DNA from 3 places in the Cytobacillus sp. FSL M8-0252 genome. Region 2 is predicted to be linked to each of the others. Evidence: a T-box and tRNA genes for the amino acid it is inferred to sense, from the RefSeq annotation. Region 2 holds a T-box; the other regions hold tRNA genes.
What was found. The T-box of region 2 lies ahead of argS (arginine--tRNA ligase). A T-box ahead of a tRNA ligase gene usually reads a tRNA of that ligase, here a tRNA-Arg.

Region 1 (9,783 bases), 3.3 Mb from region 2:
TAACTTCGGGAGAAGGGGTGCTCATTAGGGTGTTAAAGCCTTGATGAGCCGCAGTGAATAGGCCCAGGCGACTGTTTAGCAAAAACACAGGTCTCTGCGAAGCCGCAAGGCGAAGTATAGGGGCTGACGCCTGCCCGGTGCTGGAAGGTTAAGAGGAGAGGTTAGCTCACGCGAAGCTTTGAATCGAAGCCCCAGTAAACGGCGGCCGTAACTATAACGGTCCTAAGGTAGCGAAATTCCTTGTCGGGTAAGTTCCGACCCGCACGAAAGGCGTAACGATCTGGGCACTGTCTCAACGAGAGACTCGGTGAAATTATAGTACCTGTGAAGATGCAGGTTACCCGCGACAGGACGGAAAGACCCCGTGGAGCTTTACTGTAGCCTGATATTGAATTTTGGTACAGCTTGTACAGGATAGGTAGGAGCCTTAGAAGCCGGAGCGCTAGCTTCGGTGGAGGCGTCGGTGGGATACTACCCTGGCTGTATTGAAATTCTAACCCACATCCCTTATCGGGATGGGAGACAGTGTCAGGTGGGCAGTTTGACTGGGGCGGTCGCCTCCTAAAGAGTAACGGAGGCGCCCAAAGGTTCCCTCAGAATGGTTGGAAATCATTCGTAGAGTGTAAAGGCACAAGGGAGCTTGACTGCGAGACCTACAAGTCGAGCAGGGACGAAAGTCGGGCTTAGTGATCCGGTGGTTCCGCATGGAAGGGCCATCGCTCAACGGATAAAAGCTACCCCGGGGATAACAGGCTTATCTCCCCCAAGAGTCCACATCGACGGGGAGGTTTGGCACCTCGATGTCGGCTCATCGCATCCTGGGGCTGTAGTCGGTCCCAAGGGTTGGGCTGTTCGCCCATTAAAGCGGTACGCGAGCTGGGTTCAGAACGTCGTGAGACAGTTCGGTCCCTATCCGTCGTGGGCGCAGGAAATTTGAGAGGAGCTGTCCTTAGTACGAGAGGACCGGGATGGACGCACCGCTGGTGTACCAGTTGTCTTGCCAAAGGCATCGCTGGGTAGCTATGTGCGGAAGGGATAAGTGCTGAAAGCATCTAAGCATGAAGCCCCCCTCGAGATGAGATTTCCCATAGCGCAAGCTAGTAAGATCCCTGAAAGATGATCAGGTTGATAGGTTAGAGGTGGAAGTGTGGCGACACATGTAGCTGACTAATACTAATCGATCGAGGACTTAACCAAAAACGAAAAGCGAAAGCGCCTTGCACAGGTGCGACAAGCATAAGACAGATTTGACAGGAGGTTGTTCTTTAACCTCATGACAAATTTGACTTATGACCTCGAGCACCTAGGCGCTGTGGCTGGACAATACGAAATGCGGGCGGCTCCAAGCCGCCGCAGCTAGACAGCACTACGTAAGTAGTCGCATCAGCAACGCATAGGCGATTACTCATAAATATCTTCTTCAACATTACCTAGTTTTCAGAGAATGATTTAAAATTTCTCTTGAAAATATTATTAAAGACGTTATAATAATATATGTCTTTAAAAAGTCCGGTGGCGATAGCGAGAAGGTCACACCCGTTCCCATACCGAACACGGAAGTTAAGCTTCTAAAGCGCCGATGGTAGTTAGGGGCTGTCCCCTTGTGAGAGTAGGACGTTGCCGGGCATACATATTGGAGGATTAGCTCAGCTGGGAGAGCATCTGCCTTACAAGCAGAGGGTCGGCGGTTCGATCCCGTCATCCTCCACCATTTTTTGTGTGTATTTGCCGGCCTAGCTCAATTGGTAGAGCAACTGACTTGTAATCAGTAGGTTGGGGGTTCAAGTCCTCTGGCCGGCACCACTCGTGCTTTGTACGAGCCATTAGCTCAGTTGGTAGAGCATCTGACTTTTAATCAGAGGGTCGAAGGTTCGAGTCCTTCATGGCTCACCATTTGATCATTTTAATATGCGGGTGTGGCGGAATTGGCAGACGCACCAGACTTAGGATCTGGCGCCGCAAGGCGTGGGGGTTCGACTCCCTTCACCCGCACCATTTTTCATTTTAAATATTTGCGGAAGTAGTTCAGTGGTAGAACATCACCTTGCCAAGGTGAGGGTCGCGGGTTCGAATCCCGTCTTCCGCTCCAATATGTGCCGGGGTGGCGGAACTGGCAGACGCACAGGACTTAAAATCCTGCGGTAGGTGACTACCGTACCGGTTCGATTCCGGTCCTCGGCACCATTCTTTTTAAAATTAAGCGCCCGTAGCTCAATTGGATAGAGCGTTTGACTACGGATCAAAAGGTTAGGGGTTCGACTCCTCTCGGGCGCGTTTTGTATCGGGAAGTAGCTCAGCTTGGTAGAGCACTTGGTTTGGGACCAAGGGGTCGCAGGTTCGAATCCTGTCTTCCCGACCACTAGATATACATATATATTTTTAGGGGCCTTAGCTCAGCTGGGAGAGCGCCTGCTTTGCACGCAGGAGGTCAGCGGTTCGATCCCGCTAGGCTCCACCAATTAATTTTATACAATATATTCTATGGCGGTGTAGCTCAGCTGGCTAGAGCGTACGGTTCATACCCGTGAGGTCGGGGGTTCGATCCCCTCCGCCGCTACCATAGATAGAATGATGGACCTTTAGCTCAGCTGGTTAGAGCAGACGGCTCATAACCGTCCGGTCGTAGGTTCGAGTCCTACAAGGTCCACCATTATTCGGAGGAATACCCAAGTCTGGCTGAAGGGATCGGTCTTGAAAACCGACAGGGGTGTTAAAGCCCGCGGGGGTTCGAATCCCTCTTCCTCCGCCATTCATATTATTATCGCGGGGTGGAGCAGTCCGGTAGCTCGTCGGGCTCATAACCCGAAGGTCGCAGGTTCAAATCCTGCCCCCGCAATCTGGTCCGGTAGTTCAGTTGGTTAGAATGCCTGCCTGTCACGCAGGAGGTCGCGGGTTCGAGTCCCGTCCGGACCGCCATTTACATATTTATTATTTTGGCTCAGTAGCTCAGTCGGTAGAGCAAAGGACTGAAAATCCTTGTGTCGGCGGTTCGATTCCGTCCTGAGCCATCTTTTATGGCGGTTGTGGCGAAGTGGTTAACGCATCGGATTGTGGTTCCGACATTCGTGGGTTCGATTCCCATCAGCCGCCCCATTGCGGGTGTAGTTTAGTGGTAAAACCTCAGCCTTCCAAGCTGATGATGAGGGTTCGATTCCCTTCACCCGCTTAAATAGGGGCCTATAGCTCAGCTGGTTAGAGCGCACGCCTGATAAGCGTGAGGTCGATGGTTCGAGTCCATTTAGGCCCACCATTTATATTATTCCGCAGTAGCTCAGTGGTAGAGCATTCGGCTGTTAACCGAACGGTCGTAGGTTCGAATCCTACCTGCGGAGCCATATGGAGAAGTACTCAAGTGGCTGAAGAGGCGCCCCTGCTAAGGGTGTAGGTCGGGCAACCGGCGCGAGGGTTCAAATCCCTCCTTCTCCGCCAGTTGGCCCCTTGGTCAAGCGGTTAAGACACCGCCCTTTCACGGCGGTAACACGGGTTCGAATCCCGTAGGGGTCATAAAAAAGAAGCTGTCAACATAAGTTGACAGTTTCTTTTTTATGTGGCTAACACTTTTTGGATGTTATATTATCTGTCATTAGATGTCAAAATAATTTGAAAAATAACAAGGGATTTTTATACTTAAGACGAATTATTTAAGAAAGAGTAATGTAATACAAGGAGTGGAATGAATTAAGATGAATACAACTGCATACCCCACTGAATTCGAAATGCACTTGTTTCATGAAGGAAGCTTATTTAAGGCATACGAACTGTTTGGATCACACCGTCATAAAGAAGGAGATAATTGGGTTACTTCCTTTACTATCTATGCTCCACATGCCACCTCAATATCATTAGTTGGTTCTTTTAATCATTGGAATGGCGAAGGTTTTTCATTAGATAAAGTAAATAAAGAGGGGATATGGAGAATTCAGCTAGATGGAGATTTAACAGGAGAACTTTATAAATATGCAATTAAGAACAAGGATGAACAAACTTTTTTAAAGGCTGATCCTTTTGCTTTTTGTTCAGAATTACGGCCTAGTACTGCTTCGATTGTTTATTCCTTAGAAGGTTACAAATGGAAGGACCAAGGCTGGCAAAAGGAAAAACAACAAAGGAAAGCATTTTCAGAACCTATGATGATATATGAGATGCACTTAGGTACATGGAAAAAGAGGAATGGCCTTTTATTGACATACAGTGAACTAGCAGAAGAAATCATTCCTTACGTAAAGGAGCATGGTTTTACACATATTGAATTGATGCCTATAATTGAACACCCTTATGATCGTTCATGGGGGTATCAAGGAACAGGCTATTATTCGGCTACTAGTAGATATGGTGAACCAAAAGATTTAATGTTTTTTATTGATCAATGTCATCAAAATAATATTGGTGTTATTTTAGATTGGGTACCAGGACATTTCTGTAGAGATCAACATGGGCTATATTGTTTAGATGGTGAATATGTTTATGAATACGAAACAGAAGCTGATAGGGAAAATTTTGTTTGGGGTACAGCTAATTTTAATTTAAGTAAAACAGAGGTTCATAGTTTCCTCATATCCAATGCTATTTTTTGGATGGAAAAATACCATGTCGATGGATTTAGAATTGATGCAGTATCAAATATCATTTTTTGGCCTAATAACGAGAATAGGGAAAATCCATTTGGTATTCAATTTTTACAGAAATTAAATAAGGCTGTTTTTGCTTATGATCCTTCTATCTTGATGATGGCAGAGGATTCTACAGATTGGCCCCAAGTAACGGCTCCTGTTCACTATGGCGGATTAGGTTTCAGTTATAAATGGAATATGGGGTGGATGAATGATGTATTATCTTATATGGAGAAAGCCCCACATGAACGGCAATACCACCATAATAAAATGACTTTTTCATTAATGTATGCATACTCCGAAAATTTTCTCTTACCGTTATCACATGATGAGGTTGTCCATGGGAAGAAATCCCTGCTAGACAAGATGCCAGGAGATTATTGGCAAAAATTTGCCCAATATCGTTTGCTCTTAGGTTTTATGATGACACATCCAGGTAAAAAGCTGTTATTTATGGGGTTTGAGCTAGGACAATTTGCCGAGTGGAAAGATGAAGCTGAGTTGGATTGGCACTTACTTCAGTATGAAATGCATGCAAAAACGAATCATTATGTGAAGAAGTTAATAAAGTTATATAAGAGATCTAAATCATTATATGAATGGGACCACAGATCAGAAGGTTTTGAGTGGATTGATGCTAATAACCATCAGCAATCCATTTTTTCATTTATTCGTAAAGGAGTAGAAGAACAAGAAATATTAATTGTTGTATGTAACTTTTCCCCTCAAGTATATATGAATTTTCGAATGGGTGTTCCTAAAAATGGGAGTTATAGAGAAGTGTTTAATAGTGATAATAATGAATTTGGTGGCTCCCATTGTATTAATAAACGTGTATTAAATACAAAAAAACTATCCTATCATGGAAAACCATACAGCATCGAAATGACGATACCACCATTCGGTATTTCAGTTTTACGTCCTGTTAGAAAAAGAAAAAGGAGTGATGTTGTAAATGGCTAACAAGAAATGTGTAGCGATGTTGCTTGCTGGAGGCAAAGGAAGCCGCCTTAATTCTTTGACGAAGGAGCTTGCTAAACCAGCTGTACCTTTTGGAGGTAAATACCGCATCATCGATTTTACACTTAGTAATTGTACAAATTCAGGCATCGATACAGTCGGTGTACTAACACAATATCAACCGCTAATACTCAATTCATATATTGGCATAGGAAGCGCTTGGGATTTGGATAGAAGAAATGGCGGTGTGACAGTACTTCCCCCATACAGTGAATCTTCTGAAGTCAAATGGTATACAGGTACGGCAAGTGCTATCTATCAGAATATCAATTATTTAGAGCAACATAACCCCGAATATGTATTAATTTTATCAGGTGACCATATTTACAAAATGAACTATGACTTAATGCTAGATTACCATATTAGTAAAGGAGCTGATGCGACAATCTCTGTTATAGAGGTCCCGTGGCATGAAACAAATCGTTTTGGTATTATGAATACTTCTTTAGATATGAGAATAGAAGATTTTGAAGAAAAACCTGAGCAAGCAAAGAATAATTTAGCATCAATGGGCATTTATATCTTTAAATGGTCAGTACTAAATGAGTTTTTACAAAAGGATAATCAAAATAAGGACTCAAGCCATGATTTTGGAAAAGATATTATTCCTGAGATGTTGAAGTTAAATAAGAAACTTTATGCCTATCCTTTTAATGGTTATTGGAAAGACGTTGGTACAGTTCAAAGTCTATGGGAAGCTAATATGGATTTATTAGATGACAATTGTGAGTTAAATCTTTTTGATCAAGACTGGAGAATTTACTCAGTTAATCCTAACCATCCTCCACAATATATTTCTCCACAAGCAAAGGTCAAACAATCTTTAGTAAATGAAGGATGTACGATTGAAGGCGAGGTAATCAAATCAGTTCTCTTTCAAGGTGTAGCGATTGATAAAGGGTCTGTTATTAAAGAGTCAGTAGTTATGCCAAATACAAGGATTGGTAAGAATGTCATATTAGAAAAAGTCATTGTCCCATCTAATATAGTTATACCAGATGGGACAGTAATTAAAGAAAGAAAAGAAACAAGTGAAGCATTGTTAATCACGCCAGAAAGTATTTGTCATTTTGCATAAATGTAGAACTGTATGATTTTTACTGGGGGGATATTGATTGAATAATCGTTTATTAGGAGTCATTGATGCGACAACTTATCATAAGGGACTGGATGAGTTAACCCTTCATCGTTCTTTAGCTGCTGTTCCTTTTGCTGGAAGATATAGACTAATAGATTTTATTCTCTCTAATATGGTCAATTCAGGAATAGAGAGTGTGGCGATTTTTCCGAAATATCAATACCGATCTTTGATGGATCATCTAGGATCGGGGAAGAACTGGGATCTAGATAGAAAAAGAGATGGTCTTTTCTTCTTCCCATCACCGATGATTGATAGTTCAAATAGTGGGATTGGTTCATTTAATCATTTTGTCGCTAACATTGATTATTTTTATCGTAGTTCACAAGATTATGCATTAATTGCTAATTGCTATACCGTTTGTAATATTGATTTCTCACCAGTTTTACAGCGACATATTCAATCTGGCTGTGATATTACGTCAATTCAACAGCTAAATCAACCTTTAGAAATGTATTTGGTCAAAAAAGATCTTCTAATAGATATGATTCAAACTCGGAGACAAACAGGTTATACATGTATAAGTGATATTATGGCTGATATCCATCAGCCTTACACAATTTGTCATTATGAATATAAGGGGGAGGCAGTAACTATCGATTCTGTCCAATCTTATTTTCAAGCGAGCATGGAACTACTAACCCCCGATGTCTGGAGAAATTTATTTTTAAGAGATTTTCCAATTTATACAAAAGTAAAAGATGAACCGCCAACAAGATATCTAAATGGTTGTGAAGTAAAGAATTCTATTGTGGCCAACGGTTGCCAAATAGAAGGAAAAGTAGAAAATAGTATTATTGCTAGGGGTGTAAAAGTCGGTAAAAATACGATAGTAAGAAACTGTGTGATTATGCAGAAATGTGAGATTCAAGAGGGATGTGTATTAGATTCTGTTATTTTAGATAAAGATGTGAAAGTAGAAGAAGGAACCTACTTAACAGGCACACAATCGGTCCCTTTTGTTGTTAAAAAAGGGTCAATTCAAGGAGCGTTGATGAATTCGTGAAAGTATTATTTGCCGTCTCAGAATGTGTCCCTTTTATTAAATCAGGTGGATTAGCAGATGTCGCAGGTTCGTTACCGAAGGAATTAACGAAACAAGGGACGGAAGTAAGAATAATATTACCGAAGTATGGGAACATCCCTGCCTTATATAAGAATAAGACAAAAAAGATAGCCGAATTCGTAGTCGCTGTTGGCTGGCGCAATCAATATTGTGGAATTGAAGTGCTCGAGTTAAATGATATTACTTTTTATTTTGTAGATAATGAATACTATTTTAAGAGAGAACAATTATATGGTTACGATGATGATGGTGAGCGATTTGCTTATTTTAATAGAGCTGTATTAGAAGCACTGGCACAGCTCGACTATTATCCTGATATTATTCATTGCCATGATTGGCATACAGGCATGATTCCTTTTTTATTAAGAGTTCATTATCAAAAAAGAAGTGGGTATGAATTGATTAAAACAGTCTTTACGATTCATAATCTACACTTTCAAGGTGTCTTCCCTAAAGAGGCCATTCATGATTTGTTTGGGTTGGGGTTTGAGTATTATCGTGAAGATCAATTAAAGTATTATGATTGTATTAATTTTATGAAAGGTGCCATAGTAGCAGCTGATCAAATAACAACTGTAAGTCCTACGTATAGAGATGAGATTCTAACAGATTATTTTGGTGAGGGATTAAATGGTTTGTTACAGGAAAGAAAGGACCGTTTAATTGGGATATTGAATGGAATTGATGAAGACGTCTATCACCCAGAGAAAGATGCGACGATTTATCAAGCATTTCATCCAGAGCAATGGCTATTAAAGAAGGAAAACAAGGCATATTTACAAAAAATATTCGATTTAAAGATAGATCGGAATACCCCCATTGTGGCTATGATCACAAGGTTAACAACACAAAAAGGTATGGACTTAATAGAGAGAGTATTCCATGAAATGATGCAAGAAAATGTGCAATTTATTCTTATTGGCACAGGCGATGTAGCGTTTGAAAATTTCTTCAGAAGAATGGAAGCTAATTACGGGGAAAAATGTAAATGTTATATTGGGTTCAATGAAGAAGTTGCGCATCAAGTATATGCGGGTGCTGATCTATTTTTGATGCCGTCTAAGTTCGAGCCTTGTGGATTAGGTCAACTCATTGCGATGAAATATGGTGCCATTCCTATAGTAAGAGAAACAGGAGGGTTGAATGATACCGTACAGTCTTATAATGAGAAGACAGGTGAGGGCTGGGGGTTCACTTTTAAAAACTTTAACGCACATGATATGCTCTATACTTATCGTCGAGCACTAGCATATTATCGGAACCAACCACTGTGGAGTCAATTAGTTATAACTGCTATGGAAAAAGATTATAGTTGGGCACAATCCGCTTTTAAATATAATCAATTATATTCAGATGTGATCTCTAGGAGTGAGAGCCATGTTTTCTAATACAGAAGAATTTAAAGAGGCATTTTTAAAGAAGCTAGAGATGACATGCGGAAAAAGCTTTGCTGATAGCACAGAAAAAGATCATTACTATACATTGGGCTTATTAATACGTGAGTATGTAAGTACGGAATGGATTAATACCAATGAGCGTTACAGGATAGACCAAGTAAAGCAGGTTTATTATTTGTCGATAGAGTTTTTATTAGGTCGACTACTTCGAAACAACTTATTAAATTTAGGGATAGAGCAAGTGGTGTCTGCTGGGTTGCAAGATTTAGGTATCGAATTAAGCTCTTTAGAGGAAGTAGAATCAGATGCAGGATTAGGTAATGGAGGTTTAGGTCGATTAGCAGCCTGTTTCCTTGACTCATTAGCTTCTCTTAATTTGCCTGGCCATGGTTGTGGGATTAGATACAAGCACGGGTTATTCGAACAAAAAGTGGTTGATGGATATCAAGTAGAACTACCCGATCAATGGTTAAGGAATGGTCATGTCTGGGAAGTGAGAAAGGCAGATTTATCAGTTGAAATTCCGTTTTGGGGAGAAGTAGATATACGTGA
Region 2 (9,783 bases):
CATTAATCGAACACTCACTAAATTATTCCATATAGCTAGACCTACAATGATTATAGTTAAAATAAGGGTGATAGTACAGATGATTATTAATGAATTTAAATAATAATCTTCAAAAAACTCAAAATTTTCTTGTTGATTAAAAAAGTTAAATTCTAAACCTAGATTTTCCTTGATATTTTCTCTTAAATTCATTGCTTCTTCTTTTGTAGAATTTAGAAGTATAAGATCCATTAAACCATTAACGTGGAGGTCAAGACCCGCATTTTGAATAAATTCTTCATTAATAGGTAGAAAAATTGAGAAGTTATGATAATTCTTTGAATTGGGAGCATAAAAATTAGAACTTTGAGCATTCTTCTTCAAAACTCCTTGAACTTTTAAATTAACTAGTTGTTGGGTCACAGGATCCGTAATCTCAATATTTGACCCTACAGGATATGTTTTGGCTAAACCTGCACCTATTAAAACAGGTATGTCATCTTTATTAAATTTATAATTGAAATTTAAGTGGTCTCCTTGAGATAATTCCAATTGATTTATCTTATAAGCCTCTTCATCGATATAATTAAAAGGAACTTCCATCTGATGTTCATTAGGCAATAAAGTAACAAAACCATCGACTCGCAGAGCATAAGTGTAATTGTTGTTTAAGTATTCATATACTTTTTGTGTATCTTCAATCTTAATTCTATTAAAATCAGCTTCACTATCTGGATCTAGATTAGCAATAATAGTCCCTTCTTGATTCAGTTTTTCCATTTCTTCATAGCCTTGAAAAGTTGATATAACTGAACGAACAGTAGTAAAAGAAAGATAATTGGCTAACAAAAGCAATGTTATCATACCCAAAACAAGTAACGGTCTTTTTAAAAATATTTTAAGTATAAAAAAACGTAAAATTCTCATTCTTTTTCCACCTTACCTGCACTAATTAATATATATATAATAAAAATAAAAACTAAGTAGAGATTACTGGTTATATTCAACTCTAAATAGAAGTTTAATAAGAGTGATAGTAAAAAACTAAACACTAATATAGCTAGACTATTCAAGATATACCGAATCACAACATTTACCATAGTATCTCCTACAAGTATTCGGCAGGATATTTCTGTTTTCTTACGATTTAAAAATTGATAGTGAAATACTATCATAACAAATGTAAGAAAAATATTTATTAAAAGCTGATACTCTATAATACTTTCTAAAAAAGTTCTTAAAATATAAGAATCTCCTAAATCCAAAGTTTTTACATAAGTAAATATTAAATTTGTAGAAAAACACATTAGGTAAATAGCAAAAGCCTCGATAACGTCGATAAATCTAAATAAAGAATATTTCAATAGTATCACCTTTTAGTTGACATCAACTACGTAGTTATTATTCATAATTAAAGTAATGCGGTATTTTATAAGATTTAAAAGTCGAATCGGGCCCTGTAGAAAAGTACCTATCAGGCCCGAACGATTTCCTATATTATATTACAAAAAAATTATGAATATTAAAATTATAGAAAATTATTTTTTTGCTCCACGACTCCAAGAAAATTTCGTAGTATACTTGTCTCCCCATCTTAAATCGTCCCAAACAGAACCTGTCACTTTACTAGAATAGGCGGTTTTGTTCATTAAAGTTTTACCATTTCGTGAGTATTTAAACGAAGTAGACCTATAAGCCGAACTAGAGTAATTCCAGGCAGCCCCATTATACCTAATTTCAAGAACTTCTTTAGTAGAGGCTCCACTAGAAGAATTTCCGAAAGAGGCCCCAAACGCTGTATTTGCACCTAATCCAATTGAACCAACTACCAATGCCGAGCAAATAAGTTTTGTCATTTTCTTTTTCATATTTCATCCCTACTTTCTATTATTTGTTTACCACGAGTATAAAAATAACATAAATTTCTTTAAATTACAATAATTAGGAGTATAAATAATAATAATTTTCACAAATAGTGTAATTATTAACAGGTGCTGCAATTGTAAGTGTCAAATAATCCCCACCTTTTCATTAGGTGGGGATTGTTTTATGATTTATTTATTCGTTTTCGTAAAACAAGAGGCTGCCAATGACTTGGACCATGGAAGAATGGCGTCTCTGTAAACAGGAACTTCAAATACTCATAAGGAATTATTCCATTTTCTTTCGTCTTTTTCTACAATACTATACGTTACAGCACTTGCTTGAGCTTCTTTTGGCGTATTGGCAAACATCCAGGCCCGATCCGATTATCTTGTTTGATTATCATTAAACAAGAGCGAGTAAGCATCCGAAGAGATTCCTCTCTCCGTTTGAAGGATATCTATATGTGGATGGATATGCGGGTTATCACGGCATTCTTTTAAAGCGATGATGAGGGAAGTAAGATAAGAGAGGAGGTGTTGGTATGATTATCTTTCGAGAGGCAAAAAGAGAGGACTTAGAAAGAATTGTTCAATTATTAGCAGATGATATGTTAGGAACAGGTAGAGAAGATGTGTCCATCCCCCTGCATCAGGCATATGAGCAGGCGTTTGAAGCGATTAGCAAAGATAAACATAATGAACTAATAGTAGCAGAATGGGATGAGAAGGTTGTCGGTGTTTGTCAATTGACCTATATCCCTTATTTAACCTATCGTGGATCCTGGAGAGCAATCATTGAAGGTGTCCGCATAGCAAGTGAATTTAGAGGAAAAGGTTTTGGTGAAGCCCTTATAAAAGAGGCCATAGTTAGAGCGAAAGAAAAAGGAGCGCGGCTCGTACAATTAACAACAGATAAGCAACGCTCTAAAGCGAAACATTTTTATGAGAAAATAGGGTTTAAAGCAACGCATGAGGGGATGAAGTTGGAATTGTAAATCCGTTTCATTTGGGATGTACTAAAAAGTAATGAGGTTCCTCCTAAAAGATCATTTCAGCAGGAACCTATAAACCTATTAAAAAAAAATTATACTTTTTCTATAACATTTGTAGCAATATGTGCAGCGAACATTTCCGCGGGTGAAGGAAGGTCCTCTTTTGCAAGCCAAGTTTCAGGCTTCCAAATACCGGCTCGGTTAAATGAGTTAGCGCAATGGAGGAAACACTCTTCAACTTCCACAGCGATTCCTAAGAGAGGTGCCTTTCCTTTATCGGCCATTTTAGCTAAGATATCTTCATCTTGAATAATTGCAGCTTTTCCGTTAATTCTTAATGTTTCATTTAATCCAGGAATGATAAATAATAATCCAACATGTGGGTTCTTTAATATGTTGTGCATACTATCTAATCTTCTGTTACCAGGTCTATCAGGTATAACTAGATGCTTCTCATCTAATACTTGTACGAACCCAGGATAATCTCCACGTGGTGAGTTATCACATTGCCCGTCTTTATTCGTTGTTGCTAAAAAAAGAAACGGTGAACGAGCAAGAAAGTCTTTGCAATGTTCATCGATTATAGATATGACCTTATTAGCAGCTCCTTTACTTGGGGGAGTGAATAGAGCTTCTAATTCTTCTTCTGATTGAATGACATTGTTGAACATTTGTTGCCTCCTTTAAACAGTCGTTGATTGTCTTATGTTTATTATAAGGGGGAACAGCTAAATAAAAAAGAAGCGATTGTGAATAGACTGAAAAACTATTAGTCTATTTCGCTCGCTTCTTTTTTATTTCTATTGTACTTAGCCTAGATAGGCATTAAGCATCCAAATATGTTTATCTAAAGAATTAATTAAGCCAACTGCATAATCTTCAACTGCTGGTTCCTCTTCTTCATCTGCCAGCTTTGTAATCTCTTTTAATTCAGCACGTAACTGTTGATAATCACTGATTAAGTTCTCAACCATTTTTTCTGCTGATTTTTCATCAAGGTTTTCTTTTAGTGTAGCTACCTCAAGATATTCTTTCATTGACGCAACTGGTTTGCCACCGATTGTAAGAATGCGTTCAGCCATTTCATCGACTACCTCAGCTGCCTCATTATATAACTCTTCAAATTTTTCATGTAGTGTAAAAAAGTGTGGACCTGTTACATACCAGTGATAGCGATGCAACTTCGTATAAAGTAGGCTCCAGTTAGCAACTTGTGTATTTAGGGCAGCGTTTAATTTCGTATCTAATGTAATCATTATTTAGTCATCTCCTCAAGAATGTTTTGTCTTAACTATATTATAACTGATTTAAAATTAAAATCAATACTTAATTATAATAATTATAATTAAGGAATTAATTTAATCTGTTTTTGATATAGTGTGTTGTGATGAAGATAATAATAATGAATATAGCCATATAAATGGTCAATGCCGTAAAGTGGTCTTTTATGAAAGGTACAGCTTTATTGCCTAATTGATGGATGAGAAAAGCTTCAAAATAAAACCTTGCGCCTCTTCCAATCGTTGCCCATAATACAACGGTCTGTATTTTCATTTTTGAGATGCCAGATAAAATCGTAAATATCTTAAACGGTAAGGGTGTAAAGGCAGATATCAGAATGGCCAATGGACCAAGCTTTTGAAAGTACAGTTCTACTTTCATGATTTGTTGCTCTTTAAAAAGTGCTCGTAGGACAGGCCTGCCAACTCGTAATCCGATATACCAGCCAAAGATTGCACCGATAACAGAAGCGAAAGTAGTGAGAAAAGCGTACCAATACACATGATCACTGTCTGCTAGTCCCATTGGAATCAAAAGTAAATCAGGAGGAATGGGGAAGAAAGAAGAGTCAGCGAACGAAACGAAAAAAAGTCCAAACACACCATATTCCAATAACCATTCTTTAAGTAAATGTAAAATTTCTTGCATATATGAAAACCCCTTTTTAAGATTACGTGGTTTGTCCTTTAGAAATTATATGTGCACTTTTTCTTTTCATTACTATGGGGTATGATGGGGATGGTTGTTTGATAGAAAGGTGATGGAATTGTGGAATTGATATTGTTTTTTCTACTAGGTGCCTTAATTAGTGTGTTGTCAGGTTTTTTTGGCATCGGTGGAGGGTTTATATTAACACCATTATTAATGCTCATTGGACTTGCCCCTATTGAGGCAATTGCGACAAGTTTGTTATTTACAATTGGGAGTTCATCTTCTGGGATTATCGGTCATATAAAATTAAAAAATATTAATTGGAAAGCAGGGATTATTTTAGGGGTGAGTGGGATCATTGCTACCCAAATTGCCCATCCTTTTGTTGTCTTTTTAGATGCTCATCAGTTAGATGAATGGGCGATTCCTGTTATGTATATTGTGTTGCTTTCTTTCTTTTCTGTCCAAATGTTTAAGAAGAAAAGTGCGCAGCAAGGAGTGAGCGGGTTAGTTCAACCTTCCATATTAAAAATGGTTTTAATCGGCTTGTTTGCAGGGTTTGTTTCCACTTCTTTAGGTGTAGGTGGAGGGTTTATTATTGTACCAATGTCGATTGCCTTTCTAGGTATGTTACCTAAGGAGGCGGTAGGAACGAGCTTATTTGCAGTCCTATTTATTGTTTCAGCAGGTTTCTTATCCTACGCATTCACTGTAGAAATTAATTATTTTATGGGGATATTCTTACTTGCTGGTGGGCTACTAGGTTCTCAATTCGGAGCTAGATCAACCGATGTTTTTGAAAACAAAGAAATTACTACATTACTATCATTTCTATACTTAACGACGATTTTGAGTGTGGCACTTAAGGCATTTGAACAAAATGTTTTTGGATTAATCATCGTTGTTCTTTATCTTCTCTACTTTTTCACTGTTCTAGGGAAAAGACATATTGCTCATTGGCGAGAAGAAAAAGGGTACTCTTAAACAGGGACATACAGGGTAGGCTTTGGTTTAGTATGGATTAGAAATATGACGAAGTAAGCCTGTTTCTAGCTCTTTCCTGGTAGATTGCATTTTTTAAAAAGGCTACATATTGTAGCCGCCGGATATATAGTGGTAACTAACTGTAGACTTTTGTTTCATTCAATCATATAGCTCCCAATTGGCTAAAGAGGGAGCTGATGTACAAGGTGAAATTACATCTCCTGAGGTGCCTTCATACCAAGTAAATGCAGGCCGTCAGTTAAGATGATTGTTACTGCTTTGACAAGACCGAGTCTCGAAGATAAATGTTCATCTTTATGAAGTATTTTTTCGTTAGCATAGTATTTGTTAAAGCTTTGCGCTAGACTAATTAAATATTTGGCAATGATGGACGGTGCTGATTTTTCATGGGCAAGGACGAGCTTATCTGGATAAAGGGATAAAAGTTTAGCTACTTGCCAAGCGTATTCACTTGATAGACCTTCTATTTTATAAGTCTGTTGCTGACTTTTGTGTAAAATAGATTGCGCTCTAGCTTGGGTATACTGTACATACGGACCGGTTTCCCCTTCGAATGTTAACATGTCTTCTAAAGAAAATTCTATTTGTTTCATTCGTTCGTTCTTTAAATCATGGAAAATGATTGCTCCTACACCAACAGCTTTAGCTACCTCATCTTTGTTCTTTAGATGAGGATTTTTTTGTTCAATATTCTCTGAAGCTAATTGTATGGCATCTTGTAATACTTCCTCTAATAATATGACACGACCTTTTCTTGTCGACATCTTCTTACCTTCTTGTAAATACAACCCAAATGGGATGTGATGGATATGTGTCGCCCAGGAATGCCCCATTTTAGATAATACGGCTTTGACTTGTTGGAAGTGGATGGACTGCTCTGGACCAACGATATAGAGAGCCTCATCAAATTGGTATGTTTGTTTACGATAAATGGCTGCCGTAATATCGCGTGTAGCATAAAGAGTCGCTCCATCTGATTTCTTAATTAAGCAAGGAGGTAGATTTTCATCTGATAAGGGTACGATTTCTGCTCCATCAGAGGTAGATAGCAAGTCAGATTGTTGCAGTGTATCGACAACCGCGTTCATTTGATTGTTATAAAAGGCCTCCCCATAATTAGAGTCAAAAGAGACACCGAGCAGTTGATAGGTTTTCTCGAATTCTTTTAAAGATTCGTCTCTAAACCAAGACCAAAGTTGCTTTGCCTCCGCATCATCAAGTTCAAGTTTTCTGAACCAAGCTCTTGCTTCTTCATGCAAGTGGGGATGTTCCTCAGCTTTCTGGTGAAATTTTACGTATAATTGGAGTAATTCCTTAATTGGCTCCTTTTTAATTAAAGCTTCACTTCCCCAATGCTTATAGGCGGTAATGAGTTTGCCAAATTGTGTGCCCCAGTCGCCTAAATGATTAATCTTAACTGTATCATATCCATGCTTTTCTGCTATAAGTGCAAGGGAATGACCAATGACTGTCGAACGTAGATGCCCCATTGAGAATGGTTTGGCGATATTTGGGCTAGAGTAGTCTAATACGATTGTCTTACCTTTACCGCTTCCTGATTGTCCGTAATTCTCTCCTTGATGTAGTACGGCTTGAATAATGAGTTGACTGATTGCTTTTTTATTAAAAAATATATTTACATATGGCCCAACTGCTTCAACATGATCTATCCATTCATGAGTTAGCTTTCCTGTTAAGTCTTTTGCTAATAGATTTGGGTTTTCTTTATAAATCTTTGCTAGTGCAAAACATGGGAAAGAGAGATCGCCATGTTCGGATGTTTTAGGCGTTTCTAACAAGCGACGAATCTCACCTTCACTTAAGGCGTTATCTATTGCAACTTGAATACATGAACTGATTGTCTTTTTCATATCTATCACCTTTTTCACCTCCAAAAATATAGGAAAACATAAAAAAGCCCGTCTCTCATAATTTGAGAGACGAGCCTTAAACCCGCGGTACCACTCTAATTGTTCGTGACGAACCCCTTTACTACTTGCCTGTAACGGGGCGAACAACCGACATGACCTACTTGGATTCTGCCATGCTTCTATCGAAGTGCGCTTCAATGTGGCTTTTCTTGCAGGCTCTCACCATCCCTGCTTCGCTTTAGAATTCACCTACATCTACTCTCTTCGTCACTGAATTTCCGTTTGATTTTCCATTATTATACGCTAAATTGTTAAAAAAGCAACCTTAAGATGCACGATAATATTTAGAGCTGTCTTGGAACATATAACTCTTCTGGTGAAATCTAATGCTAAAAATAAGCCCCATAGCCATCATATTTCCGATTAAGGAGCTACCCCCATAACTAATGAAAGGAAGAGGAATACCTGTAATCGGTAATACTTGAATGGTCATCCCGATATTTTGAAATACATGGAACGTTATATAACTAATAACGCCAACGCAGACATAAGTATTAAATGGGTCATTGACTGATAAGGCAATTTTCGTTAAGTGGAAAATAAGTATAAAATATAAGCATATCACGACACTTGCACCAATAAAGCCGTATTCTTCGCCAATGACACTGAAAATAAAGTCTGTGTGAACATCGGGGATATAAACTTGTCTCTCATAAAAACCTTTACCACCCAATTCTCCCGAGCCGATAGCATGAAGAGAATTGTACAGTTGTAAGCCAGCTCCTTGTTTATGTGTATACGGATCTAACCAAGCATAAATTCGCATCAATTGGTAGTTATCCACTGATAGATACTTTAATAATGTTTCAGGAGCCCAAATAATGTAATAGATGATGGTTCCACCTACAGCAGCAACTGTTCCGTAAACAGGGAGGATAATTTTCCAAGTAATACCAGACACAAGTAGAATCCCCGTGAAAATAGCGATAATAACGAGCGCCGTACCCAAATCTTCTAAAATGATTAGTCCTAGCGGAACACAAGTAACGAGCCCAAGCTTAATAAACAGTATAAGGTCATTTTTTACCGTTTTCATGGTGTATTTTGCATAATGATCTACAATTACTTTACTTAGTGCGAGGATAAGAAATATTTTAAAGAACTCGGATGGCTGCAAAGAAGGTCCTGGTAGACCGTTGTACCAGAGCTTAGCTCCTTTTACTTCATATGCAAGGGACTCTGGTGCGATAAAAAGTCCTGCTTGAAGTATTGTGCCGATACCGAATAAGATCCAGGTCATTCGCTTTATCTGATCAGAATCAAAGTACATAATGGTGGCGATAACAATCATACCTACACTATAAAAGATTATTTGTTGTAGCACGAAGTTATCTGGATACTGCGCTGTTGTTTGCCCGCTATAAATAGCAGTGCAACTAATGATGCAGAACAAAAATAATATCAGGGCTAATGTCCAATCAAAGCGATCATTCTTATTTTGTATACGATCCATATATAAACACCTATCTTTATTTTATACATTCAGGTAATGCTACGAACAGAAAAAAACCATTAGGGATCTTCTGCAAAGGAATATGTTTAAACGTATATATAGACGTACCGAATTGAGAAAGAGTTTCCTTATTTACAATATAAAATAAAAAAGTAATGTTAAGTTAAGTAGGAAATAAACATTGTGGCAATACCAAAATACGTAACAAGTGAGAAAATGTCATTTAATGTTGTAATAAGAGGCCCGGAAGCTATGGCTGGGTCTATCCCGAATTTGTATAATAGTAAAGGAATAGTTGCTCCCGAAAGTGTCCCGATAATTAAAGTAAGAAGTAGGGAAACTCCGACAACTAAGCCTAAATAAATATTTCCTTGCCAAAAAAATGCAATCAGTGCGATTAAAATACCACAAGTGACACCAATAATCACGCCTACCCCTAATTCCCTAAGAATCAGTTTCGTAACCACTTTTTTATTTAGATCATTGGATACAAGCCCTCGGACAACTACAGCTAATGATTGCGTACCTGTGTTACCTGTCATACCAGAAATCATGGGCATGAAAAAGGCGAGGGCTACGACTTGCGATAAAGTAGCCTCATACCCGCTTATGATACTGCCTGAAAT
Region 3 (9,783 bases), 3.5 Mb from region 2:
AGTAGCAATAGTCCAAAACCGTAAGCATACCAAGAAATTTTCTTTAATTGTTCAGCATCTAATGTAATGACTGCTAGTATAATCCCTATTCCCACTACATACCATACAATTTGTTTTAGTAAAAAATTCTCACCGTATTGTTCAGTCGTTTGTGCACTATATATAGAAATACAGCTCACTAAAAACAATAAAAATAAAATAAGAACTAAAGTATAATCAATTCTCGATGTTGTCGTTCGTTTAGAAGTCATTAATCAATCTCCTTATGAAACAAAGGCTCTTCATTAAAAATAATCTGTGTACAATACTTCATTATATTTTTTTTAGATGAAAATCACAACAGCTACGTATATTTCTTTTTTGTAACAAAGAAAAAATGCATATTATAATTGTACATATTTACTTTGAATATCCTTCACCATCCACATGATGTTATTAGGTACTTGTGGCAAGAAATATCCGATAAAAAGAGGGCTTGTTACATATCGAGGGACAATTTTTGCAAATATTTCATTCTCGAAATGGTAAAAGAATAGATTATAGCTGTTACATGTAAAAGGAAAATCCCTCAAAATATATTTGGTTGCCATTTGAATATATTTAGCAAACGCTGCGATATCCTTTTTCTGTCCTAATTTAACATTAAATTCATAAAAACCAATACGTGGTTTATTAGATAAAGAAAATTCAGTATCACCATGTTGATCAATTAACTCTCCTACAAAATCGTCAGCCTGCACCTTATTTTGATATACGACATCATATAAACCTACAATTTGCATATGAGGATGAGCAATGCTTCCACCTGAATGAGGACCATGATTCTTGAAAAAAATCACAGATTTATATTTATCACTTTTCTCCATACTTAACCAATTGTCTAAACCAAATGTAATCAATCTGACTAAATGGTTGTCATCATACTGTGAAAGTTCCGTGTCACACTGATCTGTCTCGATTAAGACCGTTTGATGAGCATTTTCTAATACGGGATATTTATTCTCCAACCAAATGATTGGACCATCCTCCGCTATAATCTTCGTCAATTGTTCTCTCTGACAGAACGGACACACTTGTTCTTTATTCCTTATACTATTAGGTTTCTGTTTACCAATGCTTGTATTAAAAAATAAATGAGTATTTGTCATTTGTTATTCTCTCCTGATTTCAATTACTTACTTCTATTATAAAGGGCTTCTTCTTTATAGTGTGAAAGTTTGATTATGATTAGTATAAAATTCATCAATATTAAAGGCAACTTCACTTGCGTAACATGAAAACAAAAGTACATTATTAAATAAGATAAAAAAGATATTTGCATATGCAAATATCTTTCTTCTACTGTTAATTTACTATGACCTCAAATTCACTATGTTCATGTAATCCTTCATCATTTTCTACATGAACGACAATCTTGTATGTTCCATTATCAGTAAATGCATGTGCTGCTGTATACATCCCACTAGTTTCCTCTACTGCATCTACCCATGCCACCTGATGATCATCAATTGACTGAACGATTTCTAACCTCACATTTGCCTCTTCAAGTCCTTGTTCTTCTTTAGTAATATGAATATCAAATGGAGTTTCCTCATTCGTCTTAATATCAGCAGTAGGACTTATATGTATCGCTACATTTCCATCATGCTCATGTGCGCTGTGGCCTTGATTTTCTTCTTCGTTATCTATTTCAGCACTGCCTACCGCCACTTTAACTTTAGGCATAGTGTGCATACTTCTTGCGGTGACATGTGACTGAATATGATAGATAGCATCTTTTTCAAATGTATAGGATGCAACGTACTTGCCATCATTCTCGTGTTCTGCTTCTATTAATTCACCATTATCCTTTTTCCCATCTTCCCACAATTCAAATTTTACTTCATCTGCATCTTCCACAGACTCGTCTCCCTGAGTAACAGTAACTTCCAAGCGTACTTCTTCGTTCCTTTTAATCTGACTTGGTATCGAGATACTGGCATCGATTGCAGCAGGAACTGATCCTTCCCCACCACTAGAGTTTGCATCATTCTCTGCATTTCCACAAGCAGCAAGAAAAATAATCATAATTACAGAAAAGGTTGATATCCACTTCTTCATAAAAAGCCCCTCTTTCTTAAACATCTAATCTTTCTCATCTATATTACTAATAATATGTGTTAGAAAAGTGAAATAATTTGTTAATGAGAGAAATATGTAAAATAAAGAAAATATAGGTATAAAAAAAGATTTATTTGGAGAAACTTCTATTACAAGTGTAAATCCCCCTTTTTAGCTTCCATTCATGGAAGCTTTTTTTTTGTACTTATCTACAAAGCTTTCAACTAGATGCCTAGAAGCTTAATTTAAAATTAATCATACAAAAAAAGCTCATAAACCTTATAGAAGATTTAAGAGCTTTGACGCGCCTTAGAGGATTCGAACCTCTGACCCACAGCTTAGAAGGCTGTTGCTCTATCCAGCTGAGCTAAAGGCGCAAACTAAAATATGTATGGCTCCGCAGGTAGGATTCGAACCTACGACCGTTCGGTTAACAGCCGAATGCTCTACCACTGAGCTACTGCGGAATAATATAAATGGTGGGCCTAAATGGACTCGAACCATCGACCTCACGCTTATCAGGCGTGCGCTCTAACCAGCTGAGCTATAGGCCCCTATTTAAGCGGGTGAAGGGAATCGAACCCTCATCATCAGCTTGGAAGGCTGAGGTTTTACCACTAAACTACACCCGCATTTAAGAACTTCAACATACCGGTGGTCGGGGTCGAACCGACACTCCCGAAGGAACACGATTTTGAGTCGTGCGCGTCTGCCAATTCCGCCACACCGGCATAAAGGCAACACCCGGATTTGAACCGGGGATAAAGGTTTTGCAGACCTCTGCCTTACCACTTGGCTATGCTGCCATAACTGGGCTAGTAGGGTTCGAACCTACGAATGACGGAATCAAAATCCGTTGCCTTACCACTTGGCTATAGCCCAATAAAATGTTTAAAAATGGGGCGGCTGATGGGAATCGAACCCACGAATGTCGGAACCACAATCCGATGCGTTAACCACTTCGCCACAACCGCCATAATTGGCAGGGGTAGTAGGAATCGAACCCACATCAAAGGTTTTGGAGACCTTCGTTTTACCATTAAACTATACCCCTAGATGGTGGAGGGGGGCAGATTCGAACTGCCGAACCCGAAGGAGCGGATTTACAGTCCGCCGCGTTTAGCCACTTCGCTACCCCTCCAAAAAAGACTAAATGGTGGCTCAGGACGGAATCGAACCGCCGACACAAGGATTTTCAGTCCTTTGCTCTACCGACTGAGCTACTGAGCCAAAATAATAAATATGTAAATGGCGGTCCGGACGGGACTCGAACCCGCGACCTCCTGCGTGACAGGCAGGCATTCTAACCAACTGAACTACCGGACCAGATTGCGGGGGCAGGATTTGAACCTGCGACCTTCGGGTTATGAGCCCGACGAGCTACCGGACTGCTCCACCCCGCGATAATAAATATTAATGGCGGAGGAAGAGGGATTCGAACCCCCGCGGGCTTTAACACCCCTGTCGGTTTTCAAGACCGATCCCTTCAGCCAGACTTGGGTATTCCTCCATTAATAAAAAAGCAATAGCGGCGGAGGGGATCGAACCCCCGACCTCACGGGTATGAACCGTACGCTCTAGCCAGCTGAGCTACACCGCCATAAAATATATTGTTAAAAATTAAATTGGTGGAGCCTAGCGGGATCGAACCGCTGACCTCCTGCGTGCAAAGCAGGCGCTCTCCCAGCTGAGCTAAGGCCCCTAAAAAGTATTCGTGGTCGGGAAGACAGGATTCGAACCTGCGACCCCTTGGTCCCAAACCAAGTGCTCTACCAAGCTGAGCTACTTCCCGAAATAAAACGCGCCCGAGAGGAGTCGAACCCCTAACCTTTTGATCCGTAGTCAAACGCTCTATCCAATTGAGCTACGGGCGCATATGGAGCGGAAGACGGGATTCGAACCCGCGACCCTCACCTTGGCAAGGTGATGTTCTACCACTGAACTACTTCCGCAAATATTCATTATAAAATACTAATGCGGGTGAAGGGAGTCGAACCCCCACGCCTTGCGGCGCCAGATCCTAAGTCTGGTGCGTCTGCCAATTCCGCCACACCCGCAAATATAAATGGTGAGCCATGAAGGACTCGAACCTTCGACCCTCTGATTAAAAGTCAGATGCTCTACCAACTGAGCTAATGGCTCGTACAAAGGACGAGTGGTGCCGGCCAGAGGACTTGAACCCCCAACCTACTGATTACAAGTCAGTTGCTCTACCAATTGAGCTAGGCCGGCAAATAAACACAAAAATGGTGGAGGATGACGGGATCGAACCGCCGACCCTCTGCTTGTAAGGCAGATGCTCTCCCAGCTGAGCTAATCCTCCAAAATGGTGACCCCTACGGGATTCGAACCCGTGTTACCGCCGTGAAAGGGCGGTGTCTTAACCGCTTGACCAAGGGGCCAAAAAATAACCCCAAAAATTGGGGTAGTTTGCCCGGCAGCGTCCTACTCTCACAAGGGGACAGCCCCTAACTACCATCGGCGCTGAGAAGCTTAACTTCCGTGTTCGGTATGGGAACGGGTGTGACCTTCTCGCTATCGCCACCGGACTATGAAATTGTAAGGGAATCGTTCCCTCAAAACTAGGTAATGTTGAAGAAGATATTTATGAGTAATCGCCTATGCGTTGCTGATGCGACTACTTACGTAGTGCTGTCTAGCTGCGGCGGCTTGGAGCCGCCCGCATTTCGTATTGTCCAGCTACAGCGCCTAGGTGCTCGAGGTCATAAGTCAAATTTGTCATGAGGTTAAAGAACAAGCTCCTGTCAAATCTGTCTTATGCTTGTCGCACCTGTGCAAGGCGCTTTCGCTTTTCGTTTTTGGTTAAGTCCTCGATCGATTAGTATTAGTCAGCTACATGTGTCGCCACACTTCCACCTCTAACCTATCAACCTGATCATCTTTCAGGGATCTTACTAGCTTGCGCTATGGGAAATCTCATCTCGAGGGGGGCTTCATGCTTAGATGCTTTCAGCACTTATCCCTTCCGCACATAGCTACCCAGCGATGCCTTTGGCAAGACAACTGGTACACCAGCGGTGCGTCCATCCCGGTCCTCTCGTACTAAGGACAGCTCCTCTCAAATTTCCTGCGCCCACGACGGATAGGGACCGAACTGTCTCACGACGTTCTGAACCCAGCTCGCGTACCGCTTTAATGGGCGAACAGCCCAACCCTTGGGACCGACTACAGCCCCAGGATGCGATGAGCCGACATCGAGGTGCCAAACCTCCCCGTCGATGTGGACTCTTGGGGGAGATAAGCCTGTTATCCCCGGGGTAGCTTTTATCCGTTGAGCGATGGCCCTTCCATGCGGAACCACCGGATCACTAAGCCCGACTTTCGTCCCTGCTCGACTTGTAGGTCTCGCAGTCAAGCTCCCTTGTGCCTTTACACTCTACGAATGATTTCCAACCATTCTGAGGGAACCTTTGGGCGCCTCCGTTACTCTTTAGGAGGCGACCGCCCCAGTCAAACTGCCCACCTGACACTGTCTCCCATCCCGATAAGGGATGTGGGTTAGAATTTCAATACAGCCAGGGTAGTATCCCACCGACGCCTCCACCGAAGCTAGCGCTCCGGCTTCTAAGGCTCCTACCTATCCTGTACAAGCTGTACCAAAATTCAATATCAGGCTACAGTAAAGCTCCACGGGGTCTTTCCGTCCTGTCGCGGGTAACCTGCATCTTCACAGGTACTATAATTTCACCGAGTCTCTCGTTGAGACAGTGCCCAGATCGTTACGCCTTTCGTGCGGGTCGGAACTTACCCGACAAGGAATTTCGCTACCTTAGGACCGTTATAGTTACGGCCGCCGTTTACTGGGGCTTCGATTCAAAGCTTCGCGTGAGCTAACCTCTCCTCTTAACCTTCCAGCACCGGGCAGGCGTCAGCCCCTATACTTCGCCTTGCGGCTTCGCAGAGACCTGTGTTTTTGCTAAACAGTCGCCTGGGCCTATTCACTGCGGCTCATCAAGGCTTTAACACCCTAATGAGCACCCCTTCTCCCGAAGTTACGGGGTCATTTTGCCGAGTTCCTTAACGAGAGTTCTCTCGCTCACCTTAGGATTCTCTCCTCGCCTACCTGTGTCGGTTTGCGGTACGGGCACCTTATTCCTCGCTAGAGGCTTTTCTTGGCAGTGTGGAATCAAGAACTTCGGTACTAAATTTCCCTCGCTATCACAGCTCAAGGTATGTGACCATGGGATTTGCCTCATGGTCCCTCTAACTGCTTAGACGCACATCCAATAGTGCGCTTACCCTATCCTCCTGCGTCCCCCCATCACTCAAACAGAATACGGTGGTACAGGAATATCAACCTGTTGTCCATCGCCTACGCTTTTCAGCCTCGGCTTAGGTCCCGACTAACCCTGAGCGGACGAGCCTTCCTCAGGAAACCTTAGGCATTCGGTGGATGGGATTCTCACCCATCTTTCGCTACTCATACCGGCATTCTCACTTCTAAGCGCTCCACCAGTCCTTACGGTCTAGCTTCAACGCCCTTAGAACGCTCTCCTACCACTGAACATCAACGATGTTCAATCCACAGCTTCGGTGATACGTTTAGCCCCGGTACATTTTCGGCGCGGAGTCACTCGACCAGTGAGCTATTACGCACTCTTTAAATGGTGGCTGCTTCTAAGCCAACATCCTGGTTGTCTAAGCAACTCCACATCCTTTTCCACTTAACGTATACTTTGGGACCTTAGCTGGTGGTCTGGGCTGTTTCCCTCTTGACTACGGATCTTATCACTCGCAGTCTGACTCCCATGGATAAATCTTTGGCATTCGGAGTTTGTCTGAATTCGGTAACCCGATGAGGGCCCCTAGTCCAAACAGTGCTCTACCTCCAAGATTCTTACGCATGAGGCTAGCCCTAAAGCTATTTCGGAGAGAACCAGCTATCTCCAAGTTCGATTGGAATTTCTCCGCTACCCACACCTCATCCCCGCACTTTTCAACGTACGTGGGTTCGGGCCTCCATCCAGTGTTACCTGGACTTCACCCTGGACATGGGTAGATCACCTGGTTTCGGGTCTACGACCACATACTCATTCGCCCTATTCAGACTCGCTTTCGCTACGGCTCCGTCTGTCCAACTTAACCTCGCATGTAATCGTAACTCGCCGGTTCATTCTACAAAAGGCACGCTATCACCCATTAACGGGCTCTAACTACTTGTAGGCACACGGTTTCAGGATCTCTTTCACTCCCCTTCCGGGGTGCTTTTCACCTTTCCCTCACGGTACTGGTTCACTATCGGTCACTAGGGAGTATTTAGCCTTGGGAGATGGTCCTCCCTGCTTCCGACGGGATTTCTCGTGTCCCGCCGTACTCAGGATCCACTCTGGAGGGAACGAAGTTTCAACTACAGGGCTTTTACCTCCTATGGCGGGCCTTTCCAGACCTCTTCGTCTATCTCGTTCCTTTGTAACTCCGTATAGAATGTCCTACAACCCCAAGAGGCAAGCCTCTTGGTTTGGGCTAATCCCGTTTCGCTCGCCGCTACTCAGGGAATCGCGTTTGCTTTCTCTTCCTCCGGGTACTTAGATGTTTCAGTTCCCCGGGTCTGCCTTCCATACCCTATGTATTCAGGTATGGATCCTATCCCATAACGGATAGGGGGTTTCCCCATTCGGAAATCTCCGGATCAAAGCTTACTTACAGCTCCCCGAAGCATATCGGTGTTAGTCCCGTCCTTCATCGGCTCCTAGTGCCAAGGCATTCACCGTGCGCCCTTATTAACTTAACCATATGTTTGGGTTGCTTTCGCTTCCCTCACGGTTGTGTGTTTTAAAAAAGTTTAGTATCTCTACTCTATTATATAGAGAGAAAATAACTAAGATGGCGATTACTCGGTAATCTTCTTCATTACATTATCTAGTTTTCAAAGAACGATTGAATTGAGAGATTATACTCTCAAAACTGAACGAACAGTCTAACATCAAGTTAATTCCGTATATTCCTTAGAAAGGAGGTGATCCAGCCGCACCTTCCGATACGGCTACCTTGTTACGACTTCACCCCAATCATCTGTCCCACCTTAGGCGGCTGGCTCCAAAAGGTTACCCCACCGACTTCGGGTGTTACAAACTCTCGTGGTGTGACGGGCGGTGTGTACAAGGCCCGGGAACGTATTCACCGCGGCATGCTGATCCGCGATTACTAGCGATTCCGGCTTCATGTAGGCGAGTTGCAGCCTACAATCCGAACTGAGAATGGTTTTATGGGATTGGCTAAACCTCGCGGTCTTGCAGCCCTTTGTACCATCCATTGTAGCACGTGTGTAGCCCAGGTCATAAGGGGCATGATGATTTGACGTCATCCCCACCTTCCTCCGGTTTGTCACCGGCAGTCACCTTAGAGTGCCCAACTAAATGCTGGCAACTAAGATCAAGGGTTGCGCTCGTTGCGGGACTTAACCCAACATCTCACGACACGAGCTGACGACAACCATGCACCACCTGTCACTCTGTCCCCCGAAGGGGAAAGTCCTATCTCTAGGATTGTCAGAGGATGTCAAGACCTGGTAAGGTTCTTCGCGTTGCTTCGAATTAAACCACATGCTCCACCGCTTGTGCGGGCCCCCGTCAATTCCTTTGAGTTTCAACCTTGCGGTCGTACTCCCCAGGCGGAGTGCTTAATGCGTTTGCTGCAGCACTAAAGGGCGGAAACCCTCTAACACTTAGCACTCATCGTTTACGGCGTGGACTACCAGGGTATCTAATCCTGTTTGCTCCCCACGCTTTCGCGCCTCAGCGTCAGTTACAGACCAGAAAGTCGCCTTCGCCACTGGTGTTCCTCCAAATCTCTACGCATTTCACCGCTACACTTGGAATTCCACTTTCCTCTTCTGCACTCAAGTTCCCCAGTTTCCAATGACCCTCCACGGTTGAGCCGTGGGCTTTCACATCAGACTTAAGGAACCGCCTGCGCGCGCTTTACGCCCAATAATTCCGGACAACGCTTGCCACCTACGTATTACCGCGGCTGCTGGCACGTAGTTAGCCGTGGCTTTCTGGTTAGGTACCGTCAAGGTACCGGCAGTTACTCCGGTACTTGTTCTTCCCTAACAACAGAGTTTTACGATCCGAAAACCTTCATCACTCACGCGGCGTTGCTCCGTCAGACTTTCGTCCATTGCGGAAGATTCCCTACTGCTGCCTCCCGTAGGAGTCTGGGCCGTGTCTCAGTCCCAGTGTGGCCGATCACCCTCTCAGGTCGGCTACGCATCGTCGCCTTGGTGAGCCGTTACCTCACCAACTAGCTAATGCGCCGCGGGCCCATCTGTAAGTGATAGCAGAACCATCTTTCAATCTAATTATATGTATAAATAGATATTATCCGGTATTAGCCCCGGTTTCCCGGAGTTATCCCAGTCTTACAGGCAGGTTGCCCACGTGTTACTCACCCGTCCGCCGCTAATCTTTGGGAGCAAGCTCCCTCAGATTCGCTCGACTTGCATGTATTAGGCACGCCGCCAGCGTTCGTCCTGAGCCAGGATCAAACTCTCCAATAAAGTGTTTGATTAGCTCATTTGCACCTATGGTGCTTTGTTGCTGATAAATCAGCTTTTTAAAATTACGCTTGACGTTTTATGTTCGTTCAGTTTTCAAAGAACAATCTCGTTCGCTTCAGAAGCGACCTTCTTAATATATCACCCAGTGTGTTTGATGTCAATAA

Region 1: it encodes a tRNA-Arg, which carries the amino acid that the T-box ahead of argS (arginine--tRNA ligase) is inferred to sense. The anticodon was not compared.
Region 3: it encodes a tRNA-Arg, which carries the amino acid that the T-box ahead of argS (arginine--tRNA ligase) is inferred to sense. The anticodon was not compared.

The regions. Positions count from the first base shown of each region.
Region 1 covers NZ_JBBOWZ010000001.1:3,764,256-3,774,038, reverse strand. The annotation lists rRNA gene MKX83_RS19045 (23S ribosomal RNA) at 1-1,197, shown strand, start outside; rRNA gene rrf (5S ribosomal RNA) at 1,509-1,626, shown strand; tRNA gene MKX83_RS19035 (tRNA-Val) at 1,636-1,711, shown strand; tRNA gene MKX83_RS19030 (tRNA-Thr) at 1,728-1,803, shown strand; tRNA gene MKX83_RS19025 (tRNA-Lys) at 1,818-1,893, shown strand; tRNA gene MKX83_RS19020 (tRNA-Leu) at 1,911-1,995, shown strand; tRNA gene MKX83_RS19015 (tRNA-Gly) at 2,015-2,089, shown strand; tRNA gene MKX83_RS19010 (tRNA-Leu) at 2,096-2,184, shown strand; tRNA gene MKX83_RS19005 (tRNA-Arg) at 2,201-2,274, shown strand; tRNA gene MKX83_RS19000 (tRNA-Pro) at 2,283-2,359, shown strand; tRNA gene MKX83_RS18995 (tRNA-Ala) at 2,383-2,458, shown strand; tRNA gene MKX83_RS18990 (tRNA-Met) at 2,484-2,560, shown strand; tRNA gene MKX83_RS18985 (tRNA-Ile) at 2,574-2,650, shown strand; tRNA gene MKX83_RS18980 (tRNA-Ser) at 2,657-2,749, shown strand; tRNA gene MKX83_RS18975 (tRNA-Met) at 2,763-2,836, shown strand; tRNA gene MKX83_RS18970 (tRNA-Asp) at 2,840-2,916, shown strand; tRNA gene MKX83_RS18965 (tRNA-Phe) at 2,936-3,008, shown strand; tRNA gene MKX83_RS18960 (tRNA-His) at 3,018-3,093, shown strand; tRNA gene MKX83_RS18955 (tRNA-Gly) at 3,096-3,166, shown strand; tRNA gene MKX83_RS18950 (tRNA-Ile) at 3,174-3,250, shown strand; tRNA gene MKX83_RS18945 (tRNA-Asn) at 3,261-3,335, shown strand; tRNA gene MKX83_RS18940 (tRNA-Ser) at 3,339-3,429, shown strand; tRNA gene MKX83_RS18935 (tRNA-Glu) at 3,433-3,504, shown strand; gene glgB (1,4-alpha-glucan branching enzyme) at 3,684-5,573, shown strand; gene MKX83_RS18925 (glucose-1-phosphate adenylyltransferase) at 5,566-6,708, shown strand; gene MKX83_RS18920 (sugar phosphate nucleotidyltransferase) at 6,746-7,774, shown strand; gene glgA (glycogen synthase GlgA) at 7,771-9,222, shown strand; gene MKX83_RS18910 (glycogen/starch/alpha-glucan phosphorylase) at 9,212-9,783, shown strand, end outside.
Region 2 covers NZ_JBBOWZ010000001.1:481,608-491,390, forward strand. The annotation lists gene MKX83_RS02505 (peptide ABC transporter permease) at 1-906, opposite strand, end outside; gene MKX83_RS02510 (hypothetical protein) at 1,518-1,847, opposite strand; gene MKX83_RS24575 (hypothetical protein) at 2,069-2,251, shown strand; partial or broken gene MKX83_RS02515 (IS66 family transposase) at 2,225-2,332, shown strand; gene MKX83_RS02520 (GNAT family N-acetyltransferase) at 2,387-2,839, shown strand; gene MKX83_RS02525 (pyridoxamine 5'-phosphate oxidase family protein) at 2,929-3,507, opposite strand; gene MKX83_RS02530 (Dps family protein) at 3,646-4,092, opposite strand; gene MKX83_RS02535 (YqaA family protein) at 4,190-4,765, opposite strand; gene MKX83_RS02540 (sulfite exporter TauE/SafE family protein) at 4,886-5,752, shown strand; gene argS (arginine--tRNA ligase) at 5,965-7,650, opposite strand; T-box leader at 7,707-7,924, opposite strand; gene MKX83_RS02550 (FtsW/RodA/SpoVE family cell cycle protein) at 7,970-9,157, opposite strand; gene mgtE (magnesium transporter) at 9,316-9,783, opposite strand, start outside.
Region 3 covers NZ_JBBOWZ010000001.1:3,968,070-3,977,852, forward strand. The annotation lists gene rodA (rod shape-determining protein RodA) at 1-251, opposite strand, end outside; gene MKX83_RS20045 (DUF4931 domain-containing protein) at 384-1,148, opposite strand; gene MKX83_RS20050 (FixH family protein) at 1,345-2,100, opposite strand; tRNA gene MKX83_RS20055 (tRNA-Arg) at 2,404-2,477, opposite strand; tRNA gene MKX83_RS20060 (tRNA-Asn) at 2,493-2,567, opposite strand; tRNA gene MKX83_RS20065 (tRNA-Ile) at 2,578-2,654, opposite strand; tRNA gene MKX83_RS20070 (tRNA-Gly) at 2,662-2,732, opposite strand; tRNA gene MKX83_RS20075 (tRNA-Leu) at 2,750-2,831, opposite strand; tRNA gene MKX83_RS20080 (tRNA-Cys) at 2,836-2,906, opposite strand; tRNA gene MKX83_RS20085 (tRNA-Gln) at 2,911-2,982, opposite strand; tRNA gene MKX83_RS20090 (tRNA-His) at 2,999-3,074, opposite strand; tRNA gene MKX83_RS20095 (tRNA-Trp) at 3,081-3,154, opposite strand; tRNA gene MKX83_RS20100 (tRNA-Tyr) at 3,158-3,241, opposite strand; tRNA gene MKX83_RS20105 (tRNA-Phe) at 3,255-3,330, opposite strand; tRNA gene MKX83_RS20110 (tRNA-Asp) at 3,350-3,426, opposite strand; tRNA gene MKX83_RS20115 (tRNA-Met) at 3,430-3,503, opposite strand; tRNA gene MKX83_RS20120 (tRNA-Ser) at 3,518-3,610, opposite strand; tRNA gene MKX83_RS20125 (tRNA-Met) at 3,627-3,700, opposite strand; tRNA gene MKX83_RS20130 (tRNA-Ala) at 3,727-3,802, opposite strand; tRNA gene MKX83_RS20135 (tRNA-Pro) at 3,816-3,892, opposite strand; tRNA gene MKX83_RS20140 (tRNA-Arg) at 3,901-3,974, opposite strand; tRNA gene MKX83_RS20145 (tRNA-Gly) at 3,978-4,052, opposite strand; tRNA gene MKX83_RS20150 (tRNA-Leu) at 4,076-4,157, opposite strand; tRNA gene MKX83_RS20155 (tRNA-Lys) at 4,167-4,242, opposite strand; tRNA gene MKX83_RS20160 (tRNA-Thr) at 4,257-4,332, opposite strand; tRNA gene MKX83_RS20165 (tRNA-Val) at 4,348-4,423, opposite strand; tRNA gene MKX83_RS20170 (tRNA-Glu) at 4,428-4,502, opposite strand; rRNA gene rrf (5S ribosomal RNA) at 4,533-4,649, opposite strand; rRNA gene MKX83_RS20180 (23S ribosomal RNA) at 4,920-7,852, opposite strand; rRNA gene MKX83_RS20185 (16S ribosomal RNA) at 8,071-9,619, opposite strand.